2 regions of the Janthinobacterium sp. J1-1 genome follow, and region 1 is predicted to be linked to the other one. Evidence: predicted binding sites of a transcription regulator. Region 1 holds the regulator's gene; the other holds the start of a gene.

The links. The regulator FliA, encoded in region 1, starts transcription of late flagellar genes. The targets are predictions, from matches to a motif close to CTAAAGTTTNNNNNNNNNNNGCCGNTA.
Region 2: the regulator FliA is predicted to act here: its motif matches at 5,687-5,713, upstream of Q8L25_RS22885 (FlxA-like family protein).

What each region holds. Positions count from the first base shown of each region.
Region 1 covers NZ_CP132339.1:2,462,643-2,471,482, forward strand. Annotated here, with positions in the region: gene flhB (flagellar biosynthesis protein FlhB) at 1-1,192, shown strand, start outside; gene flhA (flagellar biosynthesis protein FlhA) at 1,189-3,285, shown strand; gene flhF (flagellar biosynthesis protein FlhF) at 3,500-4,804, shown strand; gene Q8L25_RS11190 (antiactivator of flagellar biosynthesis FleN protein) at 4,797-5,669, shown strand; gene Q8L25_RS11195 (RNA polymerase sigma factor FliA) at 5,710-6,441, shown strand; gene Q8L25_RS11200 (flagellar motor protein) at 6,423-7,169, shown strand; gene motD (flagellar motor protein MotD) at 7,186-7,971, shown strand; gene Q8L25_RS11210 (translation initiation factor Sui1) at 8,038-8,400, shown strand; gene Q8L25_RS11215 (hypothetical protein) at 8,420-8,840, shown strand, end outside.
Region 2 covers NZ_CP132339.1:4,997,801-5,006,640, reverse strand. Annotated here, with positions in the region: gene Q8L25_RS22915 (DNA internalization-related competence protein ComEC/Rec2) at 1-1,467, shown strand, start outside; gene Q8L25_RS22910 (LysR family transcriptional regulator) at 1,489-2,412, opposite strand; gene Q8L25_RS22905 (TSUP family transporter) at 2,567-3,328, shown strand; gene Q8L25_RS22900 (HAD family phosphatase) at 3,336-4,031, shown strand; gene Q8L25_RS22895 (alpha/beta hydrolase) at 4,089-4,892, shown strand; gene dcd (dCTP deaminase) at 5,018-5,587, shown strand; gene Q8L25_RS22885 (FlxA-like family protein) at 5,748-6,095, shown strand; gene Q8L25_RS22880 (ATP-binding protein) at 6,105-7,631, opposite strand; gene Q8L25_RS22875 (response regulator transcription factor) at 7,634-8,323, opposite strand; gene Q8L25_RS22870 (periplasmic heavy metal sensor) at 8,528-8,840, shown strand, end outside.

The DNA.
Region 1 (8,840 bases):
GTCGGAAGACAGCGACGCAGAAAAGACCGAAGCCGCGTCACCGAAGCGCCTCGAGCAGGCGCGTGAGGAAGGCGACGTTCCGCGATCGCGTGAAGTGGCGACGTTCACGGTGCTGATGGCGTCGGGATGCTGCCTGTGGTTTGCCGGCGACGCCATCGTGCGCCGGCTGACGGCCGTGATGGTGTCCGGCCTGACCCTGGACCGGGAACAGATACTCAATCCGAATACCATGATTTTGCGCGTCGCCAGCGACGTCACCTCGGTACTGCTCACTTGCCTGCCGTACGCGGTGGCGATCATGGTGGTGGCGCTGGCGTCGCCGCTGCTGGTGGGCGGCTGGCTGTTTAGCTCGAAAGCGTTTACGCCCAATTTCGGCAAGCTCAATCCGATACGCGGGCTGGGCAACATGGTGTCGAAAAATGCCCTGGTCGAATTGCTGAAGGCGCTGGCCAAGACCCTGGTGGTCGGTTTTGTCGCCTGGCTGGTGATGCAGCATCACAAGGATGCCGTGCTGGGCCTGTCGGTTGAGTCCCTGCGCGCCGGTTCGGGCCACATGATCAGCATGTTGATCAGCGCCTTTCTGTTTATCGTCGGCGCACTGGGCCTGATCGCCGCCATCGACGGTCCGTACCAGATGTGGCACTACGCCAACAAGATGAAAATGACCCTGCAGGAAGTCAAGCAGGAAGCCAAGGAGTCGGACGGCAATCCGCAGATCAAGCAGAAGATCCGCCAGCTGCAGCACGAGATGTCGCGCCGGCGCATGATGGCCGACGTGCCGACCGCCGACGTGGTGGTGACCAATCCTACCCATTATGCGGTGGCGCTGAAATACGGCGAGAATTCGCGCGGTGCGCCGCAGGTGGTGGCCAAGGGCGCCGACGAGGTGGCCGCAAAAATCCGCGAACTGGCGGGCGAACACAAGGTCGCCATCCTGGAAGCGCCGGCGCTGGCGCGTGCGCTGTTCAAGCATACCGAGATTGGCGACGAGATTCCCGAAGCCCTGTACGGCGCCGTGGCCGAAGTGCTGGCCTATGTATTCCAGCTGCGCAGCCATGGCAACGGTCACGGCCAGCGCCCCGACAAGCCGAAAAAACTCGACGTGCCGCCGGAACTGGACCCGCTCAATCCCGCCGCGCAGAGCAAACCCGCGCCAGGCGCAGACAAGAACAATAAAGGAAGCACACCATGAACGGCTTGAGAATGCCAGCCTGGCTGAGCGGCATGAACAACAATGCCAGCAGGGGCCTGGCCGCGCCGATCATCATCATCATGCTGCTGGCGATGATGGTGCTGCCGCTGCCGGCGTTTATCCTCGATATCTTCTTCAGCTTCAATATCGCGCTGTCGATCATCGTGCTGCTGACCGCCTTGTATACCGTCAAGCCGCTCGACTTCATGGCGTTTCCGACCATCCTGCTGGTGTCGACCATGCTGCGCCTGTCGCTGAACGTGGCGTCGACCCGCGTGGTGCTGACCGAGGGCCATACGGGCGCGGACGCGGCCGGTAAAGTGATCGAGGCGTTCGGCCACTTCCTGATCGGCGGCAACTACACGGTCGGTATCGTGGTGTTTATCATCCTGACCATCATTAACTTTACCGTCGTCACCAAGGGCGCCGGCCGTATCGCCGAAGTGGGCGCCCGCTTTGCGCTCGACGCCATGCCTGGTAAACAGATGGCGATTGACGCCGACCTGAACGCCGGTCTGATCGTCGAAGACGAGGCGCGCCGCCGCCGCACGGAAGTGGCGCAGGAAGCGGAATTCTACGGCGCCATGGACGGTGCCAGCAAATACGTGCGCGGCGATGCGATCGCCGGCATCATGGTGACCGTAATCAATATTATCGGCGGCCTGCTGGTCGGCCTGATCCAGCACGACATGGGCTTTGCCGATGCCTTGAAAAACTACACCCTGCTGGCCATCGGTGACGGCCTGGTGGCGCAGATTCCTTCGCTGATCATTTCCACCGCGGCCGGTATCGTCGTCTCGCGCGTGGCCAGCGACCAGGACATCGGCACCCAGCTGGTGGGCCAGTTGTTTGCCAAACCGCAAGTGCTGTATATCACCGCCGGCATTATCGGCGGCATGGGCATGATCCCCGGCATGCCGAACCTGGTGTTCCTGCTGCTGGCCGGCGCGCTCGGTGGCTCGGCCTATCTGATCACCAAGACGGCGCAGAAGAAGAAAGCCGACGCGGAAATACCTACCGAAGCGCCGCAGGCGACCGTGGCGCCAGAGCAGGAAGAGGCCAGCTGGCAAGACATCATGCCGGTCGACACCTTGGGCCTGGAAGTGGGCTATCGCTTGATCCCGCTGGTCGACAAATCGCAGGGCGGCGAATTGCTCAAGCGTATCAAGGGCATCCGCAAGAAATTCGCCCAGGAAGTCGGTTTCCTGGCGCCACCGGTGCATATCCGCGACAACCTGGAACTGAAACCGTCGGCCTACCGCATCACCCTCAAGGGGGTGGAAGTGGGCGTCGGCGAATCGTTCAATGGCCAGTTCCTGGCGATCAATCCCGGCATGGCCAGCGGCAGCCTGCCTGGCGTGTCGACCACCGACCCGGCCTTCGGCCTGCCGGCCACCTGGATCGATGCGGCCCTGCGCGACCAGGCGCAGTCGATGGGCTACACGGTGGTCGACGCGGGCACCGTGGTGGCGACCCATTTGAATCACCTGATCACCTCGCATGCCTCGGAACTGCTGGGCCGCGCCGAAGTCCAATCGCTGCTCGACCACCTGGGCAAGGACGCGCCGCGCCTGGTGGAAGACCTGGTGCCGAAGATGCTGTCGCTGTCGACTCTGCAAAAAGTGCTGCAGAACCTGTTGATGGAAGGCGTGCATATCCGCGACATGCGCACGATTATCGAAACCCTGGCCGAGCACACCGTGCACACGCAGGACCCGACCGACCTGACCGCCCTGGTGCGCGTGTCGCTGGGCCGCGCCATCGTGCAGCAGCTGTTCCCCGGCGCCGCCGAATTGTCGGTGATGACCCTGGACAACCGCCTGGAACGCCTGCTGATGCAGGCCATGGGCGCCGGCGGCGACGGTGCCGGCATCGAGCCCGGCCTGGCCGACACCATCGCCCACCAGGCGGGGCTGGCGGCGCAACAGCAGGAAGCCATGGGCCTGACGCCGGTGCTGCTGGTGCCGGCGCCGCTGCGCGCGCTGCTGTCGCGTTTCCTGCGCCGCGCCTTGCCGCAACTGAAGGTGCTGTCGCATGCGGAAGTGCCGGAAACCAAGACGATTCGGGTGACCAGTCTGGTCGGTGCGCAGTAAAACGGTGGCAAAGATTCCAATTTCCGCTCGGCAAATTGAAATACGGGACATTTCCGGTCCTGTTCCTTCTATCATTTCTTTGGCGCATCCCCAATAATGGAGGCTGTCAGAGTGATCCGTGTCCCATCTGGGAGGCATCGCTCACGCAACAGGAGTCGATGATGGTCACACAGTTCAGCCAGGAACACGCCAACCCTGCCATGGGAGCTTGGTCATGAATGTGAAAAAATTTACCGCGCCGACCTCGCGCGATGCGCTGCGCAAGGTGCGTGAAGCGCTCGGTCCGGACGCCGTGATCCTGTCGAATCGCCAGGGTGATGGCGTGGTGGAAATCCTGGCGCTGGCCAATGATGACGCCGCCTCGCTGTCGTCGCCGCCGGCCGCCTCCGAAATGTCGCAGCCGCGTCCGCAGTTGCAGACCCAGTTTGCCGTGCCGCAGCGCCCGTCCGCGCCGCCGTCCCGTCCTGCCGCGGCGCCTGCCGAAGCCCTGGACATGGCGCGCATGCAGCAGATGATGACCAGCGCGCTGGCGCATGTGAAAAAGAATGCCACGGCCGATATCGACGGCATGATGAATGAAATCCGCGCCATGCGCGGCATGATGGAAACCCAGCTGGCCGAAATTTCCTGGAGCGCCACCCAGCAGCGCGAGCCGCAAAAAAACGTGGTGCTGCGCGAAATGCTGGCGGCCGGTTTTTCGGCCAGCCTGGCGCGCTACCTGATCGACAAGCTGCCGGCCGGCCTGGACGGCGCGCAAAGCATGCGCTGGATCAAGACCGTGCTGAGCCGCAACCTGAACACCATGGCCAATGAAGACGCGATGCTGGAGCAGGGCGGCGTGTTCGCCCTGGTCGGCCCGACCGGTGTCGGCAAGACCACCAGCACCGCCAAGCTGGCCGCGCGCTGCGTGATGCGCCACGGTCCGGAAAAGCTGGCCCTGATCACCACCGATGCCTATCGTATCGGCGCCCACGAGCAACTGCGCATCTACGGCAAGATCCTCGGCGTGATGGTGCATTCGGTCAAGGACGAGGCCGACCTGCGCATCGCCCTGAAAGAACTCAAGAACAAGCATACGGTGCTGATCGACACGGTCGGCGTCAGCCAGCGCGACCAGATGGTCACGGAACAGGTGGCGATGCTGTCGGGCGCCGGCGCCGATGTGAAACGCCTGCTGTGCCTGAACTCGACCGCGACCCAGGAAACCCTGAACGAAGTGGTGCGCGCCTACCAGGGCAGCGGCCTGGCCGGCTGCATCATGACCAAGCTCGATGAGGCGGCCTCGATCGGCAATGTGCTCGACGTGGTGATCCGCCAGAAACTCAATCTGTTCTACGTCTCGAACGGCCAGCGCGTGCCGGAAGATCTCTATCTGGCCGACCGCGGCTACCTGATCGACCGCGCCTTCAAGCTCAAGCGCGATTCCGCCGCGACCCAGTTTGCCGACGACGAACTGCCGCTGCTGATGGCCCAGGCCGCTACCCGCAACAATGAAGCACGCGGGGTGCACGGTGGCTAATTTTGATTTCGACCAGGCCGAAGGCTTGCGCCGCATGCTCGCTGGCGCGCAGCCGCGCGTGCTGACGTTTTTGTCGGCCACGCCGCAGGACGACAAGGGCGCGATGCTGGTCAACCTCGGCGCTTCGCTGGCGCACGCCGGCAATGAGGTGCTGCTGCTCGATGCCAGCACCAGCGGCGACGGCGTCGCTTCCCGGCTGGGCCTGGCACATGGCGCCAGCCTGCTCGACGTGGCGCGCCAGCAATGCGGCCTGAACCAGGTGATCCACCAGGTGCCGCAAGGCTTCGGCGTGGCCAGCCTGGGCGCGCGCGACCATCTGATGGATGGCCCCGGCTACGCCAGCGAGGACGAAGCGCGGCGCCTGGCCAAGACCTTTGAAGTGATGGCGCGCCAGGCTGGCATCGTGCTGGTCGACGGCGACATGAGCATGGCCGGGCAGGGCGGCGCCTGCTTCCCGGTGCCGATGATGGCCAGCGCCGATATCGTGGTGCAGGTCTCGACCAGCGCCACTTCGATCAAGGCCGCCTACTGCCTGATCAAGCGCCTGAACCAGGAACTGGGCCGCCGTCCTTTCGGCATTCTCGTCACCGGCGCTTCCGAAACGGAAGCAAAAGTGGTATACGATAATATGGCACAAGCGGCAAGCCGCTACCTGGCCGTGAAGCTGACGTCGATGGGCTCGGTTCCGGCCGACGAATACCTGCATCGGGCGGCGCGGCTGGGCCGCAGCGTGATCGATGCGTTTCCGCTGGCTGGCGCATCGGTGGCGTTTCGCGGACTGGCCGAACGGCTGGCCCGCTCGGCGGCGCCGGTGCTGGGCACCACCTTGTACCAGACGGGGAGTCCACACCATTTCAGCGCCTGATGATTTTGCAGCATTCTCACAAGATAATAATAAGTAGCCTATGTACACGGTCAAAGGGAAGTCGAACAAGGATCATTTGCTGACGGAACACATTCCGCTGGTAAAGCGCCTGGCGCACCACATGAAGGCCAAGTTGCCGCCTTCGGTCGAGGTCGACGACCTGATCCAGGCCGGCATGATCGGCCTGCTCGATGCCATCACCCGCTATGAAGAGACGCATGGCGCGCAGTTCGAGACGTATGCCGTGCTGCGTATCCGCGGCGCCATGCTCGACGAGTTGCGCACCAGCGACTGGCTGCCGCGCAGCATGCGCCAGAACATGCGCAAGATCGAAGAGGCGATGAGCACCTTGCAGCAGCGCCTGGGCCATCCGCCGACCGAATCGGAAGTGGCCAAGCTGCTCAAGATATCGCTGGTCGATTACCAGGAAATGCTGGGCGAGGGCGGTGGCCACCAGCTGGTCTATTATGAAGACTTCCATGATCCGGACGGCAATGACAGCTTCCTCGACCGCCATTGCGTGGACGAGGACAGCGACCCGCTGCGCTCGCTGCTCGATACCGATTTCCGGCAGTCCGTGATCGACGCCATCGACGCGCTGCCGCCACGCGAGAAAATACTGATGAGTCTGTATTACGAGGAAGAGCTCAATCTCAAGGAGATTGGCGCCGTGATGGGCGTGTCCGAATCGCGCGTGTCGCAGCTGCACACCCAGGCCGTCGCGCGCCTGCGCGCAACCTTGAGGGAGCAGGCGTGGACTGGTCCAGCGTAATCGGGCTGGCGCTGGCGCTGGCGGGCCTGCTGGTCGGCCAGGCGCTCGAAGGGGGCAAGATGGCCTCCTTGCTGCAGCCGGCCGCCTTTGCCATTGTCGTGATCGGCACCTTCGGCGCGGTGCTGCTGCAAACCCGCTTGCGCACTTTTGTGCGCGGGCTGGAAATGCTGCGCTGGGTATTTTTTCCGCCGGTCGACATGCGTGCCGAGCTGGGCCGCGACATCAGCCAGTGGAGCCTGACGGCGCGCCGCGACGGCACCCTGGCGCTGGAACGCATGATGGAAAGCACGGCCGACCATTTCAACGCCAAGGGCCTGCGCATGATCGTCGACGGCATCGCGCCCGACAAGCTGCGCCAGTTGCTCGACGTGGAAATCACCGCCTATGAACTGGCCGAACGCCAGGCCGTGAAAATCTGGGAATCGGCGGCCGGCTATTCGCCGACCATCGGCATCCTCGGCGCCGTGCTGGGCCTGATCCACGTGATGGAAAACCTGACCGACCCGAGCAAACTCGGTGGCGGCATCGCGGTGGCGTTCGTGTCGACCATCTACGGCGTCGGCCTGGCCAACCTGCTGTTCCTGCCGGTGGCCAACAAATTGAAGGCCATCGTCTCGCGCCGCGTGGTGCAGTATGAAATCACGGCCGCCGTGTTCTACGACATCGCCACCGGCGACCATACGCGCATCATCGAAGAGCGCGTGGCCAGCCTGCTTCACGAGCACTGAGCGAGCACTGACCATGATGCGGCGCGCGCGCAGGAAGTATGACGAAGAGCCGGACAACCAGGACCGCTGGCTGATTTCCTACGCCGATTTTATTACCCTGCTGTTCGCCTTTTTTGTCGTCATGTACGCGATCTCGCAGGTCAATGAAGGCAAGTACCGCGTGTTTTCCGACGCCATCGGCACCGCCTTCAGCCTCGACAAGGGCGCGCCACCGATCCAGATGGAAGCGCCGCAGGCGATCCCGCTGCCGAACCCGGCCCTGAAACGCCGTACCGAAGCGATCCGGCGCGAACGCGAACACATGACGCGCCTGGCGCAGGACCTGACGTCGACCCTGGCGCCCTTGGTGAAAGAAGGCAAGGTGCGCGTGACCCAGACCAGCCGTGGCGTCAGCGTGGAAATCAATGCCAGCGTGCTGTTCGATCCGGGCGCGGCCGGCCTTACGGTGGAGTCGGATCAGGCCCTGCGCGCGGTGGCCGTGCTGCTGCGCGGCGACGCCCATAACGTGCAGGTGGAAGGCCATACCGACGTCCAGCCGATCAGCAATTCCACCTTTGCCTCGAACTGGGAACTGTCGTCGGCGCGCGCCAGCGCCGTGGTGCGCCTGTTTATTGCCAGCGGCGTGCAGGCGTCGCGTTTGACGGCGGTCGGCCACGCCGACAATATTCCGGTCGCCGACAACGACACGCCGGAAGGGCGGGCGCGCAACCGCCGGGTCGCCGTGACGATTTTGTCCGGCATTGCCGACACGGTGACGGAAGTGCCGACCGCGCCGGCGCCTTTGCCGGCCAACCCGCAATAATCGGGCTGCGACTGGCCTTGCGCTTGCTACAATCGCGGCATCTTTGTTTTTTCTTATATCCCCATCATGAAAAGTAGTTCCCAAGGCGGCCTGGTCTACTCCACCGAAACAGGCCGCATGTGCCCGGCATGCCGCCAGCCGCTGGCGCAATGCGCGTGCAAGGCCGCGGCAAAAGCGGCACCGGCCGGCGATGGCGCCGTGCGGGTGGCGCGCCAGACCAAGGGCCGTGGCGGCAAGAGCGTGACCATCGTCAAGGGCTTGCCGCTGGACGCCATTGCGCTGGCGCTGCTGGGCAAGCAGCTGCGCACCCAGTGCGGCTCGGGCGGCACGGTCAAGGATGGCGTGATCGAAGTGCAGGGCGACCATGTGGCGGCCATCATGGAGGCGCTCGTCAAGCTGGGCCACAAGCCGAAACAGGCTGGCGGCTGAGCCGTCGCGCCTCACAGCCATGCGCTCCTTTCCTGTCCTGATTGCCGCCGCTGCGCTGGCGGCGCTGGCCTATGCCTGCTGGCCGGCGCCCGCTCCTGTCACGCCGGCCGTGCTGACTCCCGCATCCGCAGGGCGCAGCCTGTCATCGTATTTCAATCTCGATGCCAGCCAGGCACCGGTACTTGTAGCGACCAGCGCCGCACCCGGCCTGGAACAGCAACTGGCCCGGCTGGCCGCCAGCGGCAGCCCGGACGACGCCTATGCCGCCTATAACCTGCTCGACGACTGCATCATGTTCCAGAAAGAAGGGCGCTTGCCGGCGCTCGAGTTCGAGCGCGGCAGCGAGATGACGGCGGACGAAAAATCGGCGCAGAAGCATCTGTGTGCGAATCTGACCGAGCGCCAGAAAAGCGCGCGCCTCGATTTTCTGGAAAAGGCCG
Region 2 (8,840 bases), 2.5 Mb from region 1:
GTGCCGGCCCAGCGCACCCTGTATATGCTGATCGTGGTGGCGCTGGCCCTGTGTCTGGGCCGCATCACCAGCATTACCCACGTGCTGTGCCTTGCGCTGGGCGTGGTGGTGCTGCTCGACCCGTGGGCCGTGCTGTGGCCCGGTTTCTGGCTGTCGTTCGGCGCGGTCGCCACGATTCTGTATGCGACCGTCGGCCGCATGGCCAGTCATCCGGAAGTGGATGCCAGCCGCTGGCAGCGGGCCAGGGCCGCCATTGCGCTGGGGGCGCATACGCAATATGTGGTGACGGTGGGTCTGGTGCCGCTCACCATGCTGCTGTTCGCGCAGGTGTCCCTGGTGTCACCGGTGGCCAATGCGCTGGCGATACCCGTCATCAGCCTGCTGGTCACGCCCTTGTCCTTGCTGGGCAGCGTGCTGCCCGCGCCCTTGTGCGACTGGATCCTGCTGCTGGCGCATTTCCTGGTGCAGGTGCTGGCGCAGGTGCTGGACTGGCTCGGTGCGCGCCGCTTTGCCGTCTGGACCGCGCCCGTACCGCCGGCCTGGAGCTTTTGCTGGGCGGCTGTCGGCACCCTGTGGCTGCTGGCGCCGCGCGGCTGGCCGCACCGCTGGGCTGGCATGCTGAGCTGGATTCCGCTGCTGACGGCCATGCCGTCGAGCCCGCCACCGGGCCAGCTGTGGGTCACGGCCTTCGACGTGGGCCAGGGCATGGCCCTGCTGGTGGAAACGCACCGGCACCGCTTGCTGTACGACACGGGCCCGGCCTACGGCCTCGATTCCGACGGCGCCAGCAGGGTCATCGTGCCGTATCTGCGTGCACGCGGCATCGGCAAGCTCGATGGTCTGATCATCTCGCACAGCGATACCGACCACGCGGGCGGCGCCATCTCCTTGCTGGAAAACGTGCCGGTGGGCTGGCTGTCATCGTCCTTGCCCGATGGCCACCCGGCCGTCGACTTCCAGCGCAAGCTTGGCCAGCCTTACCTGCGCTGCGTGGCGGGCCAGCGCTGGAGCTGGGAAGGCGTGCATTTCGAGATGCTGCATCCGCTGGCCGAAGCCCATCACGACATCACCCTGAAACCGAATGCCCGCAGCTGCACCGTGAAAATCACGGCCGGCAAGCACGCGATTCTGCTGGCCGGCGATATCGAAGCGGCGCAGGAGGGCGAGCTGTTCGTGCGCGCGCGCGAGTCGCTGGCGGCCGACGTGCTGCTGGCGCCCCACCATGGCAGCGGCACCTCGTCGACGCAGGCATTCCTGAATGCCGTCCATCCGTCGCTGGCGATTTTCCAGGTGGGGCACCGGAACCGGTATCGGCATCCGAAGGCGGAGGTGTACGAGCGCTATGGCACGATGGGGATCACGCGGCTGCGCACGGATGTGGAGGGGGCGGTGATGATGAAATTTGGCGCCGAATTCGGTGCTGACAAGTATCGCAGCACGCACCGTCGGTACTGGCAGCGGCACTGAATCGTGTCATGACGATGTGCTTCATGCCACCCGCTCATCCGGAATCTCCAACCCCTTCTTCTTCACATACTCGAGAAACAACCGCGCCCCCTTGGCCATCCTCGACGTGCCATACACCGCATGCATGCTGGGATCGAGTTCTTTTGACGAAGTCAGGCGGTAAGCGGGGCACACGCGTATCAGCTTGCCGCTGGCCACCGCCGGCTCGGCCAGCCAGCTGGCCAGGCGGGCGATGCCGGCGCCTTCCAGCGCGGCCTGGAAGGTGGCGATGCCGGAGGTAAAGCGAAAGCGCGGCTGGACCTGGTAGCGCACATTGCGTTCACCGGAAACAAAGTGCCAGTCGCGCAGGATGCGCGGGGCGGAGTGCATGATGATGTCGTGGCCGGCCAGCTCTTCCGGCTCGCTTGGCGCGTCCATGCGGGCCACGTAGTCCGGCGCGGCGTACATGTGGCGGCGGTAGTTCCACAGGGCGTAGCCGATCAGCTCGCTGGACTGGGGGAAGGCGCCGCGGATGGCGAAGTCGAGCTTTTCCTGGATCGGATCGATCGACTTGTCCGAGAAATGGATGTCGACCGACACGTTCGGGTAGTCGCGCGAGAACTGCGCCACCAGTTTCGGCAAAAAGCCCAGCGACAGGATCTCGGGCGCCGAGATGCGCACCCAGCCTTGCGGGGAATTGCTCAGTTCGGCCAATTGATCTTCCGCTTCGGCCTGGGTTTCCAGCAAGTGCTTGGCCGAGGCGTAATAGGTTTCGCCGGCGGTCGTCAGGGTGAACTGCTTTTGCGTGCGCAGGATCAGTTCCGCGCCGATCGCTTCTTCGAGGAACTGGATGGCGCGCGTGACCGCCGACGGCGAGCGGCCCAGCATGCGCGCCGCGTGCACGAAACTGCGTTTTTCCACCACCGTGCAAAAGGCGCGGATTTCCCACATCAGCTTGATCGACATTCCCAGGTTCCCGCAGCGTAAAAGGACAGTAGAGCGCAGAGCGGCCCATTTCGTCAAGCGTTACGCCTGATTGCGTTTAGCGCAATATGAAGTTGCATCCAGAAAAACCGGCGCGGCCTATACTCGCCCTGTTGCCATCCTCTCCCTTGCCGCCATGCTGACTATTTCACTGCTGTGTTTATTTGCCTTTTTTGCCGGCCTGATCGATGCCGCCGTGGGTGGGGGCGGGCTGATCCAGTTGCCGGCGCTGTTCAACCTGATGCCGAACATGGCGTCGACGTCCTTGCTGGGCACCAATAAACTGGCGTCCGCTTGCGGTACCACGTTTGCGGCGCGCTCATTTATCGGCAAGGTGCATGTGCCCTGGCTGCTGGTGCTGCCGGCCGTGGCCGCGGCCTTCGTGATGTCGTTCATGGGCGCGGCCGCCGTGTCCTATGTGCCGCAGCAGGTGGTGCGGCCGATGGTGCTGGTCCTGATCATCATCATGGCGATCTACACGTTTATCAAGAAGGATTTCGGCAGTATGCGCGAGGCGCGCACGGTGGGTACCCGCGAACGCATCCTGGCGGTGGTGATCGGCGGCGCCATCGGTTTTTATGACGGCCTGTTCGGGCCGGGCACGGGCAGTTTTCTGATCTTCCTGTTTATCCGCGTGTTCGGTTTTGATTTCATTCTGGCCTCGGCATGCTCCAAGCTGGTCAATATCGCCACCAACGTCGCCGCGCTGGCCTTCTTTATTCCGGCCGGTCACGTCGTGTATGCGGTGGCCGCGCCCATGGCGGTGTGCAATATCCTCGGCGCGCTGACGGGCACCTGGATCGCCGTGCGCCGTGGCGCCGCCTTTGTGCGGGTGTTGTTCCTGGTGCTGCTGGTGATGCTGATCGTGAAACTGTCCTACGACATCTTCTTCAAGTAAAACCGTCATGAAAACCATCCGCGGCGTGCTGTGGGATAACGATGGCGTGCTGGTCAATACCGAGCAGCTGTTTTACGAAAGCAACCGTGATCTGCTGCTGCCCTACGGCATCGACCTGACGCCCAAGCAGTTTTTCGACTGGTTCCTGGACAATAACTATGGCGCCTGGCATCTGCTGCTGGGGCAGGGCCACAACCTCACGCTGGTCGACCGGCTGCGGCTGGAGCGCAAGCGCTTGTTCGGGGAACGGCTGCGCCAGGCGCGGCAGCTGGCGATGCCGGGCATGGACCACTTGCTGGACACCTTGCGGCCGCATGTGGGCATGGGCGTGGTCACCAGCGCCTACCACGAACATTTTGAACTGAGCCATGCGCACAGCGGCTTGCGCCAGCAGTTCGATTTCGTGCTGACGCGCGAGTCGTACGGCGCCAGCAAGCCGGCCCCCGACGGTTATCTGCTGGGCTTGCAGCACCTGGGGTTGGCGGCCGACGAGTGCGTGGCGGTGGAAGATGCGCCGCGCGGCTTGCGGGCCGCCAACGCGGCCGGACTGGAATGCATTATCTTGCGCAACCAGATGAACCGCCACCATGCGTTCGACGGCGCCTTTTGCGTGGTGGAGTCGGTCGCGGAACTTGCTGAAGTGCTGGCCTCGTTCGTGCCCGGCGCAACGGTGACTGCCCCGCAATTAGAGTGCGCGCTCTGATCCATCTGGCCGGCCTGCCATTACAATTATCCATCGCCCAGCCTGCCAGAACCCGCCATGACATTACCGCAGCTCCACTTTGCCCACGCCAACAGTTATCCTGCCGGCACCTACCGCCAGCTGTTTGCGCTGCTGGGCCAGCACTACGAGGTACAGGCGCTCGACATGCATGGCCACGATCCGCGCTACCCGGTCACGGCCGGCTGGCCCGGGCTGGTGCGCGAACTGGTCGATGACCTGGAACGCCGCTACAGCGCGCCCGTGATCCTGGTCGGCCATTCGCTGGGCGGCATGCTGAGCGTGATGGCGGCCAAGGCCCGGCCCGACCTGGTGCGCTGCGTGGTCCTGCTCGATTCGCCCGTGGTGGCCGGCTGGCGCGCCATGTTCGTGCGCCTGGCCCGTAACACGGCCATCGGCGAGCGCTATTCGCCGGCGCGTTTTTCGGCCCGGCGCCGCAAGGTGTGGCCGGACGCGCAGGCGGCGCATGACCACTTTGCCGCCAAGGAGCTGTTTTCCATCTGGGCGCCGCAGGTGCTGCGCGACTATATGGCCAGCGGCCTGGCGCCCCATCCCGACGGCGTGCAGCTGCGTTTTACGCGCGAAGTGGAAACAGACGTATATCGCGGCTTGCCGCACCATGTGGGCGCGCTGGTGAAAGACGGCTTGCCGGTGCCGGTCGGCTTTATTGGCGGCCTGGACTCGGTCGAATGCCGGCAGGCGGGCCTGGCGGCGACCAAAAAACTGGTGGGCAGGTTTTTCCGGCAAGTGCCGGGCGGCCACCTGTTTCCCATGGAGGCGCCCGAGCTGACGGCGCAGGTGATACATGAAATGATCACGGCCCTGCTGGCACGGCAGGTTTAGGCGAGGAAATTCGGGATGAGAGGGCCAAAGCCAGTGGGTTTTCGCGTAAAATCCTGCCATTCGGGCCGCTGCCCTCCAGGCTGCGCGCCCCAGCCATTCCGATATTCTAGAAAGATGCCCCAGCGATGACGATTAAAAGCGATAAATGGATACGCCGCATGGCGGAACAAACGGGCATGATCGAGCCGTTCGAACCGGGCCAGGTCAAGGAACGCGATGGCAACCGCATCGTTTCCTACGGCACTTCAAGCTATGGCTACGACATCCGCTGCGCCGATGAATTCAAGCTGTTTACAAACATCAACACCACCATCGTCGATCCCAAGGATTTTGACGCCAATAACTTCGTCGACGTCTCGGGCAAGGGCTATTGCATCATCCCGCCCAATTCCTTCGCACTGGCCCGCACCGTCGAATACTTCCGCATCCCCCGCAATGTACTGACGATTTGCCTGGGCAAGAGCACCTATGCGCGCTGCGGCATCATCGTCAACGTCACGCCGTTCGAACCGGAATGGGAAGGCTATGTGACGCTGGAGTTTTCCAACACCACCCCCTTGCCGGCGAAAATCTACGCCAACGAAGGCGTGGCGCAAGTGCTGTTCTTCGAGTCCGACGAAGTGTGCGAGACCTCGTACAAGGACCGCGGCGGCAAATACCAGGGCCAGGTTGGCGTGACCTTGCCGAAGACCTGATTCAGGGGCGCTGCATCAGCCAGTCCGCCAGGGCTGGCGAAGCGCGCTACAGCGGCGTCCGCCGCCAGGCCGCCTTTACCCGCCTTTACACTTGTGCATCTTTATCTGTAGGAAACTTTGCCGATAATAATGGTATTGACACAGAGAAGAGGCAATCATCATGGTATCGGCAATCGGTTCGGGCGGCGCGGTCAGCGCGGCCGCCAGCAGCAGCAGTTCCAGCAGCAGCACGCAAATTGCTGCCCTGCAGAAGCAGATCACGGCGGCGCAAAAGCAGTTGACGGAGTCGCAGAAGGGCGAACAGACGGAAACGGCGCAGAAATTGCAGGAGCAGCTGGCGCAGCAGATCCAGGCGCTGCAGGCGCAGATCGCGCAATTGCAGGCGGCCGCCGCTCAGCAGGCGCAGCAGAAACAGGACAGTCAGGCCGCCAGCAGCGCGGACACGGCCAGCAGCCCGGCCCGTTCGGCCACCTCGACCCTGGGCAGCATCATCGACACCCAGGCATAAGTTTTGATGTCAGCCCGGCTGTTTGGCGGGCAGGCGTATTTCCACGCACAGGCCGCCGCTGCTGCGGTTGCGTGCCGCAATGGTGCCGCCATGGCCTTTGACCACATGCTGGGCGATGGCCAGGCCCAGGCCATGGCCATCGGTCGATTTCTGCGTGTTGCTGGCGCGGAAGAAGGGCTCGAAGATGGCGGACAGGTCGGCCTCGGCCACGCCGGGACCATGATCGAGCACGCTCACATGTACCTGCCGGCCCTCGTCATGGCGCGACAGCACCACGCTGATGACACTGACGTCCGGGCTGTGCTTGATGGCGTTGCGCACCACGTTTTCCACCGCGCGCCCCAGCAGTTCAGCCTGGCCGTTGACGATGGCGCTGGCGATATCGGCGTCGCCGCTGACGGTGATGCCGATCTGGCGTCCGTCGGCCTCGGCTTCGAAACGGGCATCCTCGACGATATCGTGCAGCAGATCGGCAATGCTGAAGTCTTCGTTGAGCGGATTGACGGCGCCCGCTTCCAGCCGCGACAGTGTCAGCAGTTCGCCGACCAGCTTGTCCATGCGCACGCTTTCGCGCTCGATGCGGTCCATCGAGGCGGCCAGTTTGTCGGGCTGCTGGTGCGCCAGGCCGATGGCGGCCTGCAGGCGCGCCAGTGGCGAGCGCAATTCGTGCGACACATCGTGCAGCAGCCGCGTCTGGCTATCCATCAGGCTGCGCAAGCGGCCCGTCATGCGGTCGAAATCGCGGCCCAGATCGGTCAGTTCGTCGCCGCGCCTGGCGACCGCCTGGAAGCGCGGCGCCAGGTCGCCGCCGGAGGCCGCTTCGAAGGCGGCGCGCAGGTCGCGGATGGGGCGCGAAAAATACCAGGCCAGCAGGAAGGCGAACAGCAGGCTGGCCACGGTGGCGGCGATAATCGGAATAAAGGTGCGGTAGGGGCTGTCCATGCGCGGCCCTGGCGGCATGCCGCCCATGCCGCTGCCCATGCCGTCGCGGCGCGGTGGCTGGTTCATGCCGTTCATCCCGGGTGGCTGGCCGGGTCCTTCCATGCGCGGCCCCGGCGGCATGGCGCGGTTGCCCGCCATGCCCATGGCGTTCAGGGTTTCGCGCGCGGCGTCGGTGCCGGCGGTGCGGAAATGCTCGGAATAGGGCAGGAACAGCAGATAGCGCACACCGTCGCTGCCGGTCGCCTCGCGCACGACGGCGCGCGGCTGGTCTTGTTGCAGCAGGGCGCGCGCCTTGTCCAGCATGGCCGGCTGCACGCTACGGCCCATCAGCTCGCGGCCGCCGCCATCGACCGCCATCACGCGCATGCGTTCGAGCTTGCCGATAAACTGCTGCAGCGCCTTGCTGCCGCCCGCTTCGAGGGTGGCGGTGGCCGCTTCGATGGCCATTTGCGCCGGCGGGCTGGTATCGATTTCCTGCGTCCGCGCCTGCTGGGCGGCGCGGCTTTTCAGCCAGAAAGTACCACCGATGCCGATGGTGGCGGCGACCTGGGCCAGCAAGATGCACAGGAAAAACTTCCAGAACAGACGGCCCACGCTTATTCCTTGATCAACTGGTAGCCGAGCCGGTACACGGTCTGCAGGCAGGAGCGGCCGTCGTCCAGGCTGCCGAGTTTGCGGCGCAGGCTGCTCAGGTGCACGTCGATATTGCGGTCGAAGCGGGCCATGGGCCGGCCCAGCCCCAGTTCGGACAATTGATTCTTGCTGACCGGCTTGCCGGCATTGCGCACCAGCACTTCCAGCAGGTTGAATTCCGTGCTCGTCAATTCCAGCTGCACCCCGGCCCAGGCGGCGCGGCGCTGTTCCGGCCACATCGTCAGGTTGCCCACGATCAGCGGCGCCGTGGCCGAGGTGTCGAGCGGCACGGCTTGCGAGCGGCGCAGGATGGCGCGGATGCGGGCCGTCAGTTCGCGCGGCGTGCACGGCTTGGTGACGTAATCGTCGGCACCCAGTTCCAGGCCGACGATGCGGTCGGTATCGTCGCCACGCGCCGTCAGCATCAGGATCGGCAGGCGGCTGCCGGCGCGGATGCGGCGCAGGGTTTCCAGGCCATTCATGCGCGGCATCATCACGTCGAGGATGGCGATGGCGTACTGGCCCGTCAGCGCTTCGGCGGCGCCCCGTTCGCCGTCATGCACGGCTTTCGCTTCAAAACCTTCCTGCTCCAGGTATTCCTGGAACATGCCGACCAGTTCGATGTCGTCGTCGATTAACAATACCTTGCTCATGCGTATGCGTCTTCCTGATTTTTCCGATGTTGATCGGCCATGATAGCAGCCCCGGCCAGGGCCTTTGCTGCGTTTTACCCGCTTTTACATTGCTTCCTTTATACAGTTTTTCACATTGCTTTACACGTTTTTACCTGGCGCTGACGTTGCTTTACATGCAAGCGCCGCACAATCGAGTCTCATTGAAACGAGAGGAATTCGAGCATGAAACAAGCAACTGTCATGATGTCGCTGCTGCTGGCCACCGCCCTGGGCGCACCGCTGGCGGCCCATGCCCAGCAGGGGCCTGACCACGGTCCTGGCCCGGGTCCGGGTTCACGCATGGAAGGCCCGGGCCGCGGTTTCGGTGCGGGCTTGCCGCCCTTCCTGCGCGGCGTGGAACTGAGCGAAGCGCAGCAGGACAAGGTCTTTGCCGCCACCTACGCCCAGGCGCCGCTGCTGCGCGAACAGCAGAAGATCGCCTTCAAGGCGCATGAACAACTGCGCGAGCTGGCCTCGTCGAACCACTATGACGATG